One region of the Lysinibacillus sp. FW12 genome, then DNA from elsewhere that is predicted to be linked to it. Evidence: a T-box and tRNA genes for the amino acid it is inferred to sense, from the RefSeq annotation. Region 1 holds a T-box; the other holds one or more tRNA genes.
What was found. The T-box of region 1 lies ahead of tyrS (tyrosine--tRNA ligase). A T-box ahead of a tRNA ligase gene usually reads a tRNA of that ligase, here a tRNA-Tyr.
Positions count from the first base shown of each region.

Region 1 (8,049 bases):
GAGTAGATGTAAAGACGAGCTTTTGGGTTTTTCCCTTCAATAAATCGCAAATTACTTGTGCTTCATTAGGAGAATAGCAAATATTATCATAGACAATATCCCACTTTTTATCAGATAAGACTTGTGCTAAAGCTTCCTGATCATTTCGATTTGCTACTAACTGCTTAACATTGGGACCAAAGGGATTACCACTTTGACCGCGTGTTAAAATCGTTACATCATGACCATTTTCAATACAAAGTTCCACTAGCTTTTTACCAAAAAAGCGTGTCCCGCCTAAAACTAATATATTCATTTTCTTCCACCCCTTTAAAATAGTAGTCCTCTTTATAATGACAAAAAAACAGACTTACTACAAATCAAAAATGAAGTGTAATAAGTCTGTTTATGTTGAAATAGCTGAACGCTATCAAAAATCCTGTCTCATAATAACAAGACGCCGACTTGATTATCGTTTTGATGTTTCGGTAGGAGTCGTATTGCCACTGTCTCCTCCGTTTGTGCCATCTCCAGGATGACCTGAGCCACCATCGCCACCAGAACCATTGCCGCTATTTGAGCCGTTACCATTGTTGTCAGAACCATCGCCATTAGTTGATCCATTACCATTGTTCCCGGAGCCATTGCCGTTATTTGAACCGTTTCCGTTATTACCCGACCCATTACCGTTGTTGGAGCCATTGCCATTAGTAGGTGGCGTTGTTGGTGGTATTTGCTCTTGATCGTTGTTTTCCTCTGGGTCAGGTTTATCCTCACTACCTCCAGTAGAAACAACATTAGATTGTGGTGATGTTAATCCTGTAATATCTACAGCGACCACCACATAAGCTTGTCCACTAGCAACAGTAATACTTTGCGTTGACTCTAACACAGATGTTACAAGTGTGTTACCACCGTTCGTAACGTTATAGATACGATAACCGACAACATCGTTTGATGACCCTGACCAAGATAAAGTAGAACCATTTACTGAAGCTGATACCGCTGCTGGAGGACTACCATCCGCTGGGAAATCAACTGCTGATACCGATGAATTTGATAATGTTGAATTTTTTGGTAAAAGACTAGCAGGGTTTCCGCCAAGTCTACCTAACATTCGTTTAATAAAGGCTTGATTAATGCCTGCACCACCTGATTTAACAAATTCTGCTGGTGTATTTGGTAGAGCATTATAGGTTTTTCCTTTAATCGTCACAACACTTGAAGAGGCTAAGCTATCATCTGGTTGTGATGGTAAAAATACTTTCGCATTAAATAAATCAGAACGCACAAGACCCGCATTCGCACAAGCCGTAGAAGGAGCCATACCTGAAATACCACAGAATGAAGCAGTGACAACATTTTTAGGTGCCTTAAAGCTTGTAGGAGGATCAATTAACTGAGGATCCGCATCATAAACGGCATTCATTAAAGTTCCCCATAGTTTATTCACACGAACACTTGGTTGTAAATACGTGTTATTAAATACATTAAGTGGACGAGGTTGATCGTATCCCATCCAAACACCTAGAGAAACATTTGGGTTATAACCAACTAACCAAACATCTTTATAATCTTGAGATGTCCCTGTTTTTGCAGCGAAATCAGAAGAAAATTTTAATGTATTACGTGCCATCGTACCAGTTCCTTTAGTTAGGACATCACGCATCATATCTGTCACGATATAAGACGTTTCTGGACTAAATACTTGTACTGGTTCCACTTCATGCTGGTAAATAATATTTCCTTCTTGATCTTCGATTCGATCAATCATATAGGCGTCAACGAATTGACCACCATTTGCAAAAGTTGCAAAAGCATTTGTATTTTCTTCTACAGTAGTCCCTTCACTTAAAGCACCAATACCAGTTGCTAGGTTAGTGAAGTCATCTGGGTGTAATTTTGTGAATCCCATTTTTACTAACAGTTCAGCGGGGCGTCTATTAATAATATCATTATATAAACGTAGCGCTGATATGTTTTGAGAGTCTGCTAAAGCCTCACGTGCAGGAATAAGTCCTCGCTCATCACTCGTAATATAGTTGCTTGGGCTCCATTTACCTATAGAGAATTTCACGTCAACTAATGGGCTACCTGCACCGATAACCCCATATTCTATGGCTGGACCATAAACAAGTAATGGTTTCATCGTTGAACCGTTAGAACGATAAGCTTGTGTTGCGTGGTTTAGCTGAGTTGTTTTAAAATCTCGACCACCGACAAAGCTTAAAATACGACCTGTTGAGTTTTCTATTAAAATACTTCCAACTTGAACGGGCATCTCAACATCAATTTCTTCACCCGTTACAGGATCTTTCCCTTTACCTGTGTACGTATGGCCATAGTACTGGAAGTCCTTCGCTGCTTTTTGCATCGAATCATACATATCTTTATTAATCGTTGAATAAATACGGTATCCCTTCGAACGAACATCTCGATCGGCTAAAATCATATATTTATCCTTTATTTTTTTCTCTGTCTTTAATCGTTCTGGGTCAACCCCATCTTCTTTTGCTAGTTTTTCAGCAATAATTTCTTTTGCACGAGCTTCAAGTTCATATGTTAGCCATGGATATCGATCCTCGGCACGCATTTCAGGTCCGCGGAAATCTGCAGCGATATCATAGTCTAACGCTTCTTTGTACTGTGCATCGTCAATATAACCAGCTTCTTTCATACGATATAGTACTGTTTTCATACGATCAATACCTGGTTTTAAAGCTTCCTCACTTTTTAGCTCCCCAGTATTCGTAAATGGTGTATAGGCAAATGGGGCCTGTGGAATACCAGCTATGTACGCAGCTTGTGGAAGTGACAATTCTTTCGCTTTTACTCCAAAAATTCCTTCAGCAGCTGTTTCAACACCTGCGATATTTCGTCCTGAAGAGTTACGACCATACGGAATAATATTTAAATAAGCCTCTAATATTTCTTCCTTCGTCATAAAATGTTCTAAGCGCATAGCAAGTAAAATTTCTTTTGCTTTACGTTCATAGGATACTTCATTTGTTAATACTTGGTTTTTTATAAGTTGTTGAGTAAGGGTAGATCCACCAGTTTGTGTTGCAGAGTTTGTGACATCCTGTAATAACCCACGAATAACAGCTTTTGGTACGATGCCGTTATGTTCACGGAAATACTCATCCTCTGTTGCGAGAACAGCGTTAATTACATCTGGGGCAACATTGCTGAGTGAGGTTTCACGTCGATCTAAATCTGTTCGTAATTTCCCGATATAAATATCGTTTGCAAAATAAATTTCACTGGTTTCTTCATAGCTAAAAATCTGATTTCGTAATTCTTCTTTAGAGCGCAATGGCTCTTCTTTTACAAGAGAAGCAAAATAACCAGCTCCTACTGAACCGACAAATACAGTGCCAAGCAATGCAAAGACTAAAAATAGTAAAAATAAGTTCCAGGTAACACTACCTGAAATACGTAATTTCTTCATCCATTTTTGTTCTAGTAATTCATCGATCTTTGCATTGATTTTTTCAATCCAATCTTTCAATGTATCGACCTCCTAAAATCTTGTTTATTATAGCACATATTGTTTTAGAGCGAACATAGTTATTGACAATGAAAAAGATTCGTATAGAATTATATTTATAGTTTTCTAGTGAGGAAGAGTTTGCAGTAGTGTTTATATTCCCTGTTTAGAGAGCCAGTGGTTGGTGAAAACTGGTCATAATGTAGAGACGAATTACGTACTTGGAGCTTAGACGTGCGCGCCTGCGATAAAGGCGATTGAATGAAGTGGAAGGTGGATGACATCTTCAAGCCGGGTGGTACCGCGTTAGTTTGCAACTTAACGTCCCTGCATGCAATTGTTTGCGTGTAGGGACTTTTTTTATCGAATAATGTCCATGCACGTAATGAATTTCAACCATTTTAGGAGGAATCAACATGACAAATGAATTATTACAAGATTTAGAATGGCGTGGTTTACTATACCAACAAACAGATGCTGAAGGCATGGCAAAACTGTTAGATGAACAATCTGTATCTTTATATTGTGGTGTAGATCCAACTGCTGACTCTATGCATATTGGCCATATTGTGCCACTTTTAACACTTCGTCGCTTCCAAAAGGCTGGTCACCGTCCAATTTTACTTGTTGGTGGTGCGACAGGAATGATTGGTGACCCATCTGGCCGTTCAGAAGAGCGTCAATTACAAACAGTTGAGCAAATCGATCAAAATGTCCAAGGGATCAGAAGCCAATTAGAACGTATTTTTGATTTTGCGGAAGATGGCAATGGTGCACAGCTTGTGAACAATCGTGATTGGATTGGCAATATCAACACAATTGAATTTTTACGTGATTACGGAAAATTAATTAACGTGAACTACATGTTAGCGAAAGATACAATTGCTTCTCGTCTTGACACAGGAATTTCTTTCACAGAATTTGCGTATACGTTAATTCAAGGTATTGATTATAACCATTTATACAATCACTACAATTGCCGAATCCAAGTAGGTGGATCTGACCAGTGGGGGAATATTACTACAGGTTTAGAGGTTATTCGTAAAACACATGAGGAAGAAACAAAAGCCTTCGGTATTACGATTCCTTTAGTAACAAAAGCAGATGGTACAAAATTTGGTAAAACAGCAGGTGGTGCTGTATGGTTAGATGCCAAGAAAACATCTCCTTATGAATTCTACCAATTTTGGATCAATGCTGCGGATGCAGATGTAATCAAATACTTAAAAATCTTTACATTCCTATCTCGTGAAGAAATTGAAGCTTTAGCAGTTTCAGTAGAGGAAGAGCCACATTTACGTAAGGCACAAAAAGCACTTGCCGAAGAAATGACTCGTTTAATTCATGGTCAAGAGGCATTGGAACAAGCCATCCGTATTACGGCAGCTTTATTCTCAGGAGATTTAAAAGCACTATCGGCCGATGAAATGAAGGATGCTTTTAAAGATGTTCCTTCTATTGAAATGGCGAAAGAGGACAAAAATATTGTGGACCTTCTTGTAGAGGCAGGTATTTCATCTTCAAAACGTCAAGCACGTGAGGACGTATCGAATGGTGCGATTAGTGTGAATGGTGAAAAAGTGACTGATTTAGAGTACGTTTTTGAGGCGAAGGATCGTCTAGAGGATGCATTCAGTATTGTCCGTCGTGGTAAGAAAAAATATCATATGGTGAAATTCGTATAATTTTATTGTCTAAAACAACATACCCGTAAATAGAGGGGATGTTGTTTTTTCTTCCTATAAAAAACTTGGATGTTCTATATGCTCATATTCTTGAGGGTGTAGCATTTTAGCAAGCTTTATAGCTCCTTCAATAAGACGAGGAGATGGGCGACAATAAAGCCATTCTTCCATCACATGAAGACGTTCCATTTGAATGGCATGTAGCTCTTGGGCATGTGGACGTTTTAATAAAATGGCTGGTTGTATCCGTTCAAAAGCTACACCTACCCAAGCCATCATAATGTAGTCGGGATTTCGCTTAATGATATCAGCCCAATTTGTTTGAACACTGGCTAACTCTACATCTTGGAATAGATTGACTCCTCCAGCAATTGCACTAATTTCTGTTAGCCAATTTATTTTTCCAGGTGTAAAAATAGGGTTAGGCCACCATTCCCAATAGACGCTAGGTTTCTTGGCAATCGTTTGTGCAATAGAGCGCATCTCTTTAATCGACTGTAAGTATTCATCCATGATTACTTTGGCGCGTTTTTCTACATCACAGGCTCTCCCAAGGGTCAGTAGATCCTGTGCGATTTCCTCTAATGAGTTGGCATTAAAAACAATATGAGGGATATTTCTTTTTTGTAATTCCTCGATATTTTTTTCCATACCAGGCACACTTAAGGAAGCAAGGACAAGATCGGGTGCTAATGCCTCTAAAGCGTCCATATGAATTGATAAATCTGGGCCAAGTTGTGGTAAATCTTTTACAGTTGATGGCCAATCGGAGAAATCATCCACTCCAACAAGCTGGTCAGTCAGTCCTAAATAGGCGACGAGCTCTGTATTGCTAGGACAAATTGAAATTAATCGCATAACGGTCTCCTATTCTTTTTAAGAAAAGTATAACGAGAGTTTTTAGTGTAGACAATATCATGTATGCCAAAGTCATAAAAAAAGGTGGAGAAAACAATGTTTCTCCACCTTGATTCCCTCATTAAGAAAGTGCGATTGCTTCGAGGGACTCCTCTTTTTTCGCTACAGGCCCCATTGCATTTGTGATGATTTGTTTAATATCCTCTAATGTTGCTTTACGAGGATTTGTCTCAGCACAAACATCTAACATTGCATTTTTAGCCAAGATTTCAATATCTTCATCTTTTGCCCCTAATTCACGGAAGCCGCTAGGAATATTTAAATCTTTTGATAGTTTTTCGATGGCTGTAATTGCTTTTTCAGCAGCATCACGTTTACTTAAACCATCCACGTTTTCACCTAATAACTCAGCAATACGAGCAAATCGCTCAGTACGTGCAGTTACATTGAAGCGGCAAACATGTGGCAATAAAATAGCATTACATACACCATGAGGTAGATTGTAGTAACCGCCTAACTGATGAGCAATTGCATGGACATACCCAAGTGAAGCGTTATTGAAGGCCATACCAGCTAAAAATTGAGCATAAACCATTTGCTCACGTGCTTCTAAGTCGCCACCATTTGCATAGGCACGAGGAAGGTATTCAGGGATAAGTTGAAGTACCTTTTCTGCACAAGCATCCGTAATTGGGGTTGCATTTGTCGAAACAAATGATTCAATAGCATGTGTTAGTGCATCAACCCCAGTAGCTGCTGTTAGTGCAGGAGGTAAACCAATCATTAATTCAGGATCATTAATGGAAAGTAACGGTGTCACATGTTTATCAACAATGGCCATTTTTACTTTTCTTGCTGTATCCGTAATAATAGTGAAACGAGTCATTTCACTAGCAGTACCAGCAGTTGTATTAATCGCAATTAATGGCACAAGTGGATTTTGTGATTGATCAACGCCTTCATAATCGTGAATGCGTCCACCATTCGAAGCAATAAGTCCGATACCTTTTGCTGCATCGTGAGCGCTACCTCCTCCAAGAGAAACGATTGAATCACAGCTTTCTGCATGATACACTGCAACGCCCTCTTCAATGTTTTGATCTGTTGGATTTGGTTCTGCTTTAGGGAAAATTGCTACATCAATTCCAGCAGCTGTAATGATATTTGCAATTTGTTCAGAGAGACCTAATTTGTGCAAGCCCTCATCTGTTACGATTAATGTCTTTTTCACTTCTAAATCATTTAAGCGTTTACCAACTTCTTGAATTGCTCCAGGTCCAAATAAGTTTGTTTTCGGCATAACAAATTGCTTTAGAACGTCTGACATATTTCCAACCCCTTTTTAAAAATTATTATTGCTTGAATGATGGTGTACCACCTTTCGGAATTCATCGTATTCTATTTTTTGTAAAAGTTCAACTCGTATTTTTATTAAAATTGTTAATTTTATTCATGTTATTATTTTACAAAAAAGTTAACTGGTTTATAGAGTATGTTGGATGTGTTTTGTATAAGAATATTGAAATTGATATGGTTCATAAATATTTTACTATAAAAATAAAATATATTTTTTGGAAAACGGTTCTATTTTAGGAGTTGTTAGAATAGTAAATAACTGATATTTGTTTTTATTATAATGGTAGTGAAAATGTTATTTTGGAAAGGTGTAATACTATTTTAAAGTACATAAAGCTGTCACGTTTTGTGGTGATACTACAAATTGGAGAAAAATAATATTTGTTTAAGCTTATACAGCTATATAGTGAAAATATAATTGTTTTTAACAGAGTTAATTGAAATTTTGCTGAATAATATTTCAGTGAAAACATTTTCGATGAATGGGTGAGGTTAAGTATATGTCATTTAGGTGCACTAGCTTTAACATGTTGGTATTCTTTCCAAGGAATAGCCTAACATCTTGCTCTGCATCCAAACACCTTGGCCCATACACTTTCAATTCTTCATCATAAAGAAGGTCCATTGTAAGTGAGGGCTAAAAAAACATAATTATTTTTATAGCAATCGTGCTTGTATGTG
Region 1 is NZ_CP139094.1:1,279,695-1,287,743, forward strand. Features, by position in the region: gene SJW71_RS06550 (NAD-dependent epimerase/dehydratase family protein) at 1-295, opposite strand, end outside; gene SJW71_RS06555 (transglycosylase domain-containing protein) at 449-3,490, opposite strand; T-box leader at 3,593-3,801, shown strand; gene tyrS (tyrosine--tRNA ligase) at 3,886-5,154, shown strand; gene SJW71_RS06565 (cobalamin-binding protein) at 5,209-6,012, opposite strand; gene SJW71_RS06570 (iron-containing alcohol dehydrogenase) at 6,134-7,339, opposite strand.

Region 2 (8,049 bases), 950 kb from region 1:
TACAACAATTGTAATAGCATCTGTAACTTCACTTAAACCAAGTGCAGCACGGTGACGTGTCCCTAGCTCTTTTGAAATAAACGGACTTTCAGAAAGTGGTAAATAACATGCTGCTGCCGTAACTTTATCTTTTTGCATAATAACCGCTCCATCATGTAGCGGCGTATTAGGTATAAAGATATTAATGAGAAGTTCTGACGAAATTTCAGCATTTAGTCCTATACCTGTTTCAATATATTCATTAAGACCCGTTTCTTTTTCTATAGAAATTAACGCACCAATTCGTCTTTTAGCCATATAACTAACAGACTTCTTCATAGCCTCAATGAGTCTTGTTTGTTCTTCTTCTTCTTGACTAGATGAACGTTGGAATAGCTTTCCTCGGCCAATTTGTTCTAGACCACGTCTGATTTCAGGTTGGAATATGATAATAATCGCTAAGAAACCAAACTCAATGACCTGTTGTAACATCCAGCCTAGTGTTTGTAACCCTAAAAGGTCTGTTGCAATTCGTGCAATAATAATGACGAAAATTCCCTTAAGTAATTGGACAGCCTTTGTACCTTTAATGAGGGTTAAGACTTTATAAACAACGTACCAAACGAGCAGTACATCAATGAAGTTAATAACAATATTCACAGGAGTTAAATCCGTGAAATGTTCGATAATTTGCACGTGGCATCCCCCACTTTTCATTGCGAATCCATACACATTCAAGTATATCACATTCTTAACAAATGTAACTTTTTTCAAATAAAAAGTCTACTCTAAAGAGTAGACCTTTCAGCCTCTCACGTGCACTATTTTTTAGGACGTATAGAGTGTTATTTAGTTTCTTCTTTTTCCTCAAATGTCATGGCCGTCTTTACAGAATTTTTAATCGTATACCAAAGCCATTCAAATACTTCGTCAATTTCCTCAATTCTTCCGGAAACTACCGCTGAAGATGCCATATATTGCCCGTTAATCACTGTGACGTTGCCATCAACTTCACCTTCAACAATCAAATCGCCGTTTTTCACAACAATATCACCCTTCACCACTTCTCCTTCAGGTACAATCACCGTTTGACCATCCACAACTAAATTTGGTTGTTTGGTTACGGAGAAATGCTGATCATCCATGAAGCTACCTAATAATGTAGCACTCATAAATAAGCAAAATACTGCTGCTGCCACAAAAAACGGATGCCGGCGTATCCATTTTTGTATACCTACTCGACTTTTTGGCTTAGGTAAACGAGCCATTACTGCTGCTTCAAAATCCGGAGGCGCTGTAATATGGGAAGCACTCTTCACAAAGGCGATTGTTTCACTCAATTCTTGCATCAACTGTTTACAATCATTACATGTATGCAAGTGTTGTTTCAACTCTTGCTCATGCTCACGACTAATGTCACCGTCTAAATAATCATGCATATAGTCTATAATATGCTCTGGACAAGTATTCATGACGCTCCCCCTCCTACAGATTGTTTAACTGTTTACGTAATGCCTCACGTCCGCGGTGAATCCTTGTTTTCACCGTTCCAAGCGGCATATCTAAAATCTCGCTAATCTCTTGCAACGATAACTCTTCTATATACTTCAATACTATAACTGAACGGTATTTATCCGGCAAACGTCCAATTTCATATTGAATGCGATCTTGCAGCTCCATTTGCTCTAACTGCTCCTCTGGTAGCTGGTCGTCTGCTGCGATTTGCGAATACATATCAAGCCCTTCTGTACCAGCTACTTCTGCATCTAAATAATAATCCGGTTTCTTTTTTCGAATACGGTCAATGCAGAGGTTTGTCGCTATGCGATAAAGCCACGTCGAAAACTTTCTTTTCTGATCAAATGTATGCAAGTTCATATAAGCACGCACAAAAGCCTCTTGAGCAATGTCTTCGGACTCTTGTTTGTTGCCTAACATTCGATAGCATACTTGGTACAGTTTGTGCTGATAGAGACTCACAATATCGGCAAATGCGTTTTGATCGCCTTTAAGCACTTGTTTTATTCTCTTATTTACTAACGCATCCATCGTGTTGACTTCTCCACCTTTACAACTGTCTTATACTATACGACCCATCGATAAGAAAAGTTTCGTTTTAATTTAATTATAGCAAAAGATTTTTATGCAATGTGGCAACAGGCAATTTTTTGTAAAATTTTCTTTAAACTAGTGTTTCTCCAAATAATGATCCCATTAATGCAACAGCTACATTTGCCGTTGTATTCTTCTCATCTAAAATTGGATTTACTTCTACAAACTCCGCTGATGTTACCATCCCAGATTCCTGTAGCATCTCCATTGCTAAATGACTTTCACGATACGTAATTCCTCCTGGAACAGGCGTACCAACCCCTGGAGTATATAGCGGATCTAATCCATCTAAATCAAGAGATAAATGTAAACCATCAACATTACGCTCTTTTAAATAAGCGAGTGCATCTTCCATGACACGCGTCATTCCAAGTCGGTCAATCTCATGCATTGTATAAACTTTGATGCCTTGCTCTTTAATCAAATCACGCTCACCAGGATCTACTGAACGAGCTCCGATAATAATAACGTTCTCTGGTTTAATTTTTGGAGCATAGTTGCGAATTTGGACTAAACGTTCGTGACCTAGTCCGATACTAACCGCTAATGGCATACCATGGATATTACCTGAAGGTGTTGTCTCAGGTGTATTTAAATCCGCATGAGCGTCATACCAAATAACACCAAGGTTTTTATAATGCTCACCTAGTCCCGCTAATGTCCCAATCGCAATACTGTGATCTCCACCAAATACAAGCGGGAACTTTTTCTGTTCCACTACTTCATGCACACTATTAGCTAAAGCAGTACTAACCTCCACTACTTCCTCTAAATTAAGTAATTTTTCATCTACTGCGGCATCCGCTTGCTTTTGGCTAACACGAATATCCCCTTGATCTTGTACTTCGTGTCCAATAGCTTCTAAACGTTCTACAACCCCCGCATAACGGATAGCACTAGGTCCCATATCTACACCACGACGTGCTTGTCCGTAATCTGTTGGTACTCCAATAATAGAAATATTAAGTTTATTCATGTTTTTATACCCCCTAAAAGTTATAAGATTATTGTAAAGCCTACATACCACTTGGCTCAACCCGACAAAAATGTGCATATTTATTCAAATTTAGAGAACATAAAAAAATCTCCTACTGTTTTCAGTAAGAGATTAGTTATCAGTAATTAATATAACACTTTTGAATGTATTTTATTCTAAAAAAGTGAGCCATGAAGGACTCGAACCTTCGACCCTCTGATTAAAAGTCAGATGCTCTACCAACTGAGCTAATGGCTCATAAAAGAAAAATGGCTGGGGTACTAGGATTCGAACCTAGGCATGACGGAATCAAAATCCGTTGCCTTACCGCTTGGCTATACCCCAATCATTTATAAAACTGGTGGAGGGGGACGGATTCGAACCGCCGAACCCTAAGGAGCGGATTTACAGTCCGCCGCGTTTAGCCACTTCGCTACCCCTCCGGAATAACACAATAATGGTGGAGGATGACGGGCTCGAACCGCCGACCCTCTGCTTGTAAGGCAGATGCTCTCCCAGCTGAGCTAATCCTCCATAGAAACAGGTGTTATGTCACAGTTTATTTTCTTTTTAAAGCCTATGTTTTAATGGTGACCCCTACGGGATTCGAACCCGTGTTACCGCCGTGAAAGGGCGGTGTCTTAACCACTTGACCAAGGGGCCATTCTTATGTCTTAAACAGGACAAGACTTATAATAACATCTTTTCCTAATTGTTGCAACACTTTTCTACAAAAAAATTTTATGTACAACAGAATCTTAAAAATGGACAAAAAAATGGCTCCGAAGGCAGGACTCGAACCTGCGACAACCTGATTAACAGTCAGGTGCTACTACCAACTGAGCTACTTCGGAACAATACTATTCAATTCGGTTTTAAATAACCTCTTAAGTACATTTCTTATTATAGCAAGCATTCTAAATAATGCAACACATTTGGTGAAAATTTTTATATTTTTTTGTCGAAGGATGCTTACAGATTAATTCAATGCATAATAGTTCTCTATTATATCTAATATTTCTATTTTACGTACTAAATATTCTTGCTGTATATTATTGTAATTGTTAAAATAAAAATAGTTTTATGAATTTTCTATCAAATTTCCTGGGGGAGGAATGTTCTTATGGTATCAAATGATTTAATTGCACCTGAGTTTTATAACATCACAGAGGAATTAGAAAAGTTTTCGCAGGATAGTGATCGTCAAGCAATACGTTGGTTAAATACACAACAAGAGAGAAGAACAGTTTCATATGTTGAACTTGTCCAAAAAATGAACCAATACGCCAATGCGTTTACGAAGATAGGGCTTCAAAAAGGGGATCGCGTTTTAGTTATTATACCTCGCCTACCAGAAGCCTATTTCGTTTTTCTTGGCTGCTTAAAGGCTGGCATTGTTCCTATTTCATGTTCAGAAATGCTACGTGCAAGTGACTTGGAATATCGTATGGAACATTCTTCTGCTAGTGCCGTTATTGCCTATGAGGCATTTACTGGTGAGGTTGATCAAATAGCTTCTACTGTAGACGCATTAAATAACAAATTAGTTATCGGTAGTGCAAAAGAAGAATGGACTTCTTTAGATGAATTAGCAAGTACACAGCCAACTACATTTACAGCTGTAGCGACAAAACGTGATGATATGGCATTCCTTTCGTATACTTCAGGGACAACCGGTAAACCTAAAGGTGTTGTTCATTCACATGGCTGGGGATATGCACATATTCGAACAGCTGCTTCAAAATGGCTTTGCGTTCGTGAAGGTGATTTAGTTTGGGCAACTGCAGCCCCGGGATGGCAAAAATGGATTTGGAGTCCTTTCTTATCCACAATCATGCTTGGTGCCACAGCATTCGTTTATCATGGTGGGTTTGATGCAAAGACATACCTTCAATTAATGCAAGAGGAAAAAATTAATGTCCTATGTTGTACACCGACTGAATATCGTATCATGGCGAAAATTGATAATCTACAAGACTATAATCTTTCCTCTCTCCGTAGTGCCGTTTCTGCTGGTGAACCATTAAATCGTCCAGTCATCGAAACTTTCATGAAGCATTTTGGACTTAAAGTACGAGATGGTTACGGGCAGACAGAAAATACATTATTAATTGGTACACTTGAAAACACTGAATTACGTCCAGGATCAATGGGTGTTCCAACACCAGGTAATATTGTACGTATTATCGACAATGAAGGTAATGAAGCACCGGTTGGCGAGGTTGGTGATATTGCCGTTCACAAATCCTCCCCTGCTCTATTTAAAGAATATTACAAGGAGCCTGAACGTACTCAAGCAGCATTCCGTGGTGATTGGTATATTACTGGTGATCAGGCAAAATGCGATGAGGATGGTTACTTCTGGTTTGAAGGTCGTGGAGATGACATTATTATTTCATCTGGTTATACCATCGGACCATTCGAGGTAGAGGATGCCTTAAACAAACATGAAGCTGTACAAGAGTGTGCAGTTGTTGCCGCGCCAGATGAAATTAGAGGGCATATTGTAAAGGCCTTTATTATTTTACGAGACGGCTTCAAGGCCCGTGATGAAGAAGAGTTAATAAAGGAGCTACAAGAGCATGTAAAAACGTTAACAGCGCCTTATAAATACCCTCGAAGTATCGTCTTTATTGATGAGTTACCGAAAACAACATCCGGGAAGATTCGCCGTATTGAACTTCGAGCTTCTACTGTTCATACGCATTCATAACAACATATTGAAAATAAAAAGGCGCTCCTATTAAGGAACGCCTTTCTTACTATATACAATTTTTTTATCAGCATAAATAAAAAAAGCCACTACTGAGTGTATCAGCAGCGACTTTTTGCGCCTAGCGACGTCCTACTCTCACAGGGGGAAGCCCCCAACTACCATCGGCGCTAAAGAGCTTAACTTCCGTGTTCGGTATGGGAACGGGTGTGACCTCTTTGCCATCATCACTAGACTATATTCGACCTTCAATACACGGCGTATTACTCCGTCAGCTGCTCTCGCTCAATCAGTCACGTACATTAGTACGCTCCCTCAATCACTCGGTTGCTTCCTTGTTCTACTTGTGTCTTGAAGCTCTCATTTTTATTGTTGAAAGTATTGTTCTTTCAAAACTGGATAAACGGTGCATTGAATGCTTCAAACAATTTGGTTAAGTCCTCGATCGATTAGTATTCGTCAGCTCCATGTGTCACCACACTTCCACCTCGAACCTATCTACCTCATCGTCTTTGAGGGATCTTACTTACTTGCGTAATGGGAAATCTCATCTTGAGGGGGGCTTCATGCTTAGATGCTTTCAGCACTTATCCCGTCCACACATAGCTACCCAGCGATGCCTTTGGCAAGACAACTGGTACACCAGCGGTGTGTCCATCCCGGTCCTCTCGTACTAAGGACAGCTCCTCTCAAATTTCCTACGCCCACGACGGATAGGGACCGAACTGTCTCACGACGTTCTGAACCCAGCTCGCGTACCGCTTTAATGGGCGAACAGCCCAACCCTTGGGACCGACTACAGCCCCAGGATGCGATGAGCCGACATCGAGGTGCCAAACCTCCCCGTCGATGTGGACTCTTGGGGGAGATAAGCCTGTTATCCCCGGGGTAGCTTTTATCCGTTGAGCGATGGCCCTTCCATGCGGAACCACCGGATCACTAAGCCCGTCTTTCGACCCTGCTCGACTTGTAGGTCTCGCAGTCAAGCTCCCTTGTGCCTTTACACTCTACGAATGATTTCCAACCATTCTGAGGGAACCTTTGGGCGCCTCCGTTACCTTTTAGGAGGCGACCGCCCCAGTCAAACTGTCCGCCTGACACTGTCTCCTGCCCCGCTAAGGGGCATGGGTTAGAATTTCAATACAACCAGGGTAGTATCCCACCGACGCCTCCTTCGAAGCTGGCGCTCCGAGATCTCTGGCTCCTACCTATCCTGTACAAGTTGTACCAAAATTCAATATCAGGCTACAGTAAAGCTCCACGGGGTCTTTCCGTCCTGTCGCGGGTAACCTGCATCTTCACAGGTACTATAATTTCACCGAGTCTCTCGTTGAGACAGTGCCCAGATCGTTACGCCTTTCGTGCGGGTCGGAACTTACCCGACAAGGAATTTCGCTACCTTAGGACCGTTATAGTTACGGCCGCCGTTTACTGGGGCTTCAATTCGCAGCTTCGCTTGCGCTAACCACTCCTCTTAACCTTCCAGCACCGGGCAGGCGTCAGCCCCTATACGTCACCTTACGGTTTTGCAGAGACCTGTGTTTTTGCTAAACAGTCGCCTGGGCCTATTCACTGCGGCTCTCATGCGCTTGCACGCTCAAGAGCACCCCTTCTCCCGAAGTTACGGGGTCATTTTGCCGAGTTCCTTAACGAGAGTTCTCTCGCACACCTTAGGATTCTCTCCTCGACTACCTGTGTCGGTTTGCGGTACGGGCACCTCTCACCTCGATAGAGGCTTTTCTTGGCAGTGTGAAATCAGGAACTTCGTCCATACGGACTCGCCATCACAGCTCAACGTTACAATGTGCGGATTTGCCTACACACACGCCTTACTGCTTGGACGCGCATAACCAACAGCGCGCTTACCCTATCCTACTGCGTCCCCCCATTTCTCAAACGGTGAGGAGGTGGTACAGGAATATCAACCTGTTGTCCATCGCCTACGCCTGTCGGCCTCGGCTTAGGTCCCGACTAACCCTGAGCGGACGAGCCTTCCTCAGGAAACCTTAGTCATACGGTGGACGGGATTCTCACCCGTCTTTCGCTACTCATACCGGCATTCTCACTTCTAAGCGCTCCACCAGTCCTTCCGGTCTGACTTCAACGCACTTAGAACGCTCTCCTACCACTGACATCGTAGATGTCAATCCACAGCTTCGGTGAATCGTTTAGCCCCGATACATTTTCGGCGCAGCGTCACTCGACCAGTGAGCTATTACGCACTCTTTAAATGATGGCTGCTTCTAAGCCAACATCCTGGTTGTCTGTG
Region 2 is NZ_CP139094.1:325,429-333,477, reverse strand. Features, by position in the region: gene cdaA (diadenylate cyclase CdaA) at 1-675, opposite strand, end outside; gene SJW71_RS01755 (anti-sigma factor family protein) at 825-1,451, opposite strand; gene sigW (RNA polymerase sigma factor SigW) at 1,465-2,028, opposite strand; gene rocF (arginase) at 2,162-3,067, opposite strand; tRNA gene SJW71_RS01740 (tRNA-Lys) at 3,253-3,325, opposite strand; tRNA gene SJW71_RS01735 (tRNA-Gln) at 3,338-3,412, opposite strand; tRNA gene SJW71_RS01730 (tRNA-Tyr) at 3,427-3,510, opposite strand; tRNA gene SJW71_RS01725 (tRNA-Val) at 3,526-3,601, opposite strand; tRNA gene SJW71_RS01720 (tRNA-Glu) at 3,656-3,730, opposite strand; tRNA gene SJW71_RS01715 (tRNA-Asn) at 3,845-3,921, opposite strand; gene mbcS (acyl-CoA synthetase MbcS) at 4,191-5,780, shown strand; rRNA gene rrf (5S ribosomal RNA) at 5,900-6,015, opposite strand; rRNA gene SJW71_RS01700 (23S ribosomal RNA) at 6,210-8,049, opposite strand, start outside.
Region 2: it has a tRNA-Tyr gene. The T-box ahead of tyrS (tyrosine--tRNA ligase) is inferred to sense a tRNA for this amino acid. The anticodon was not compared.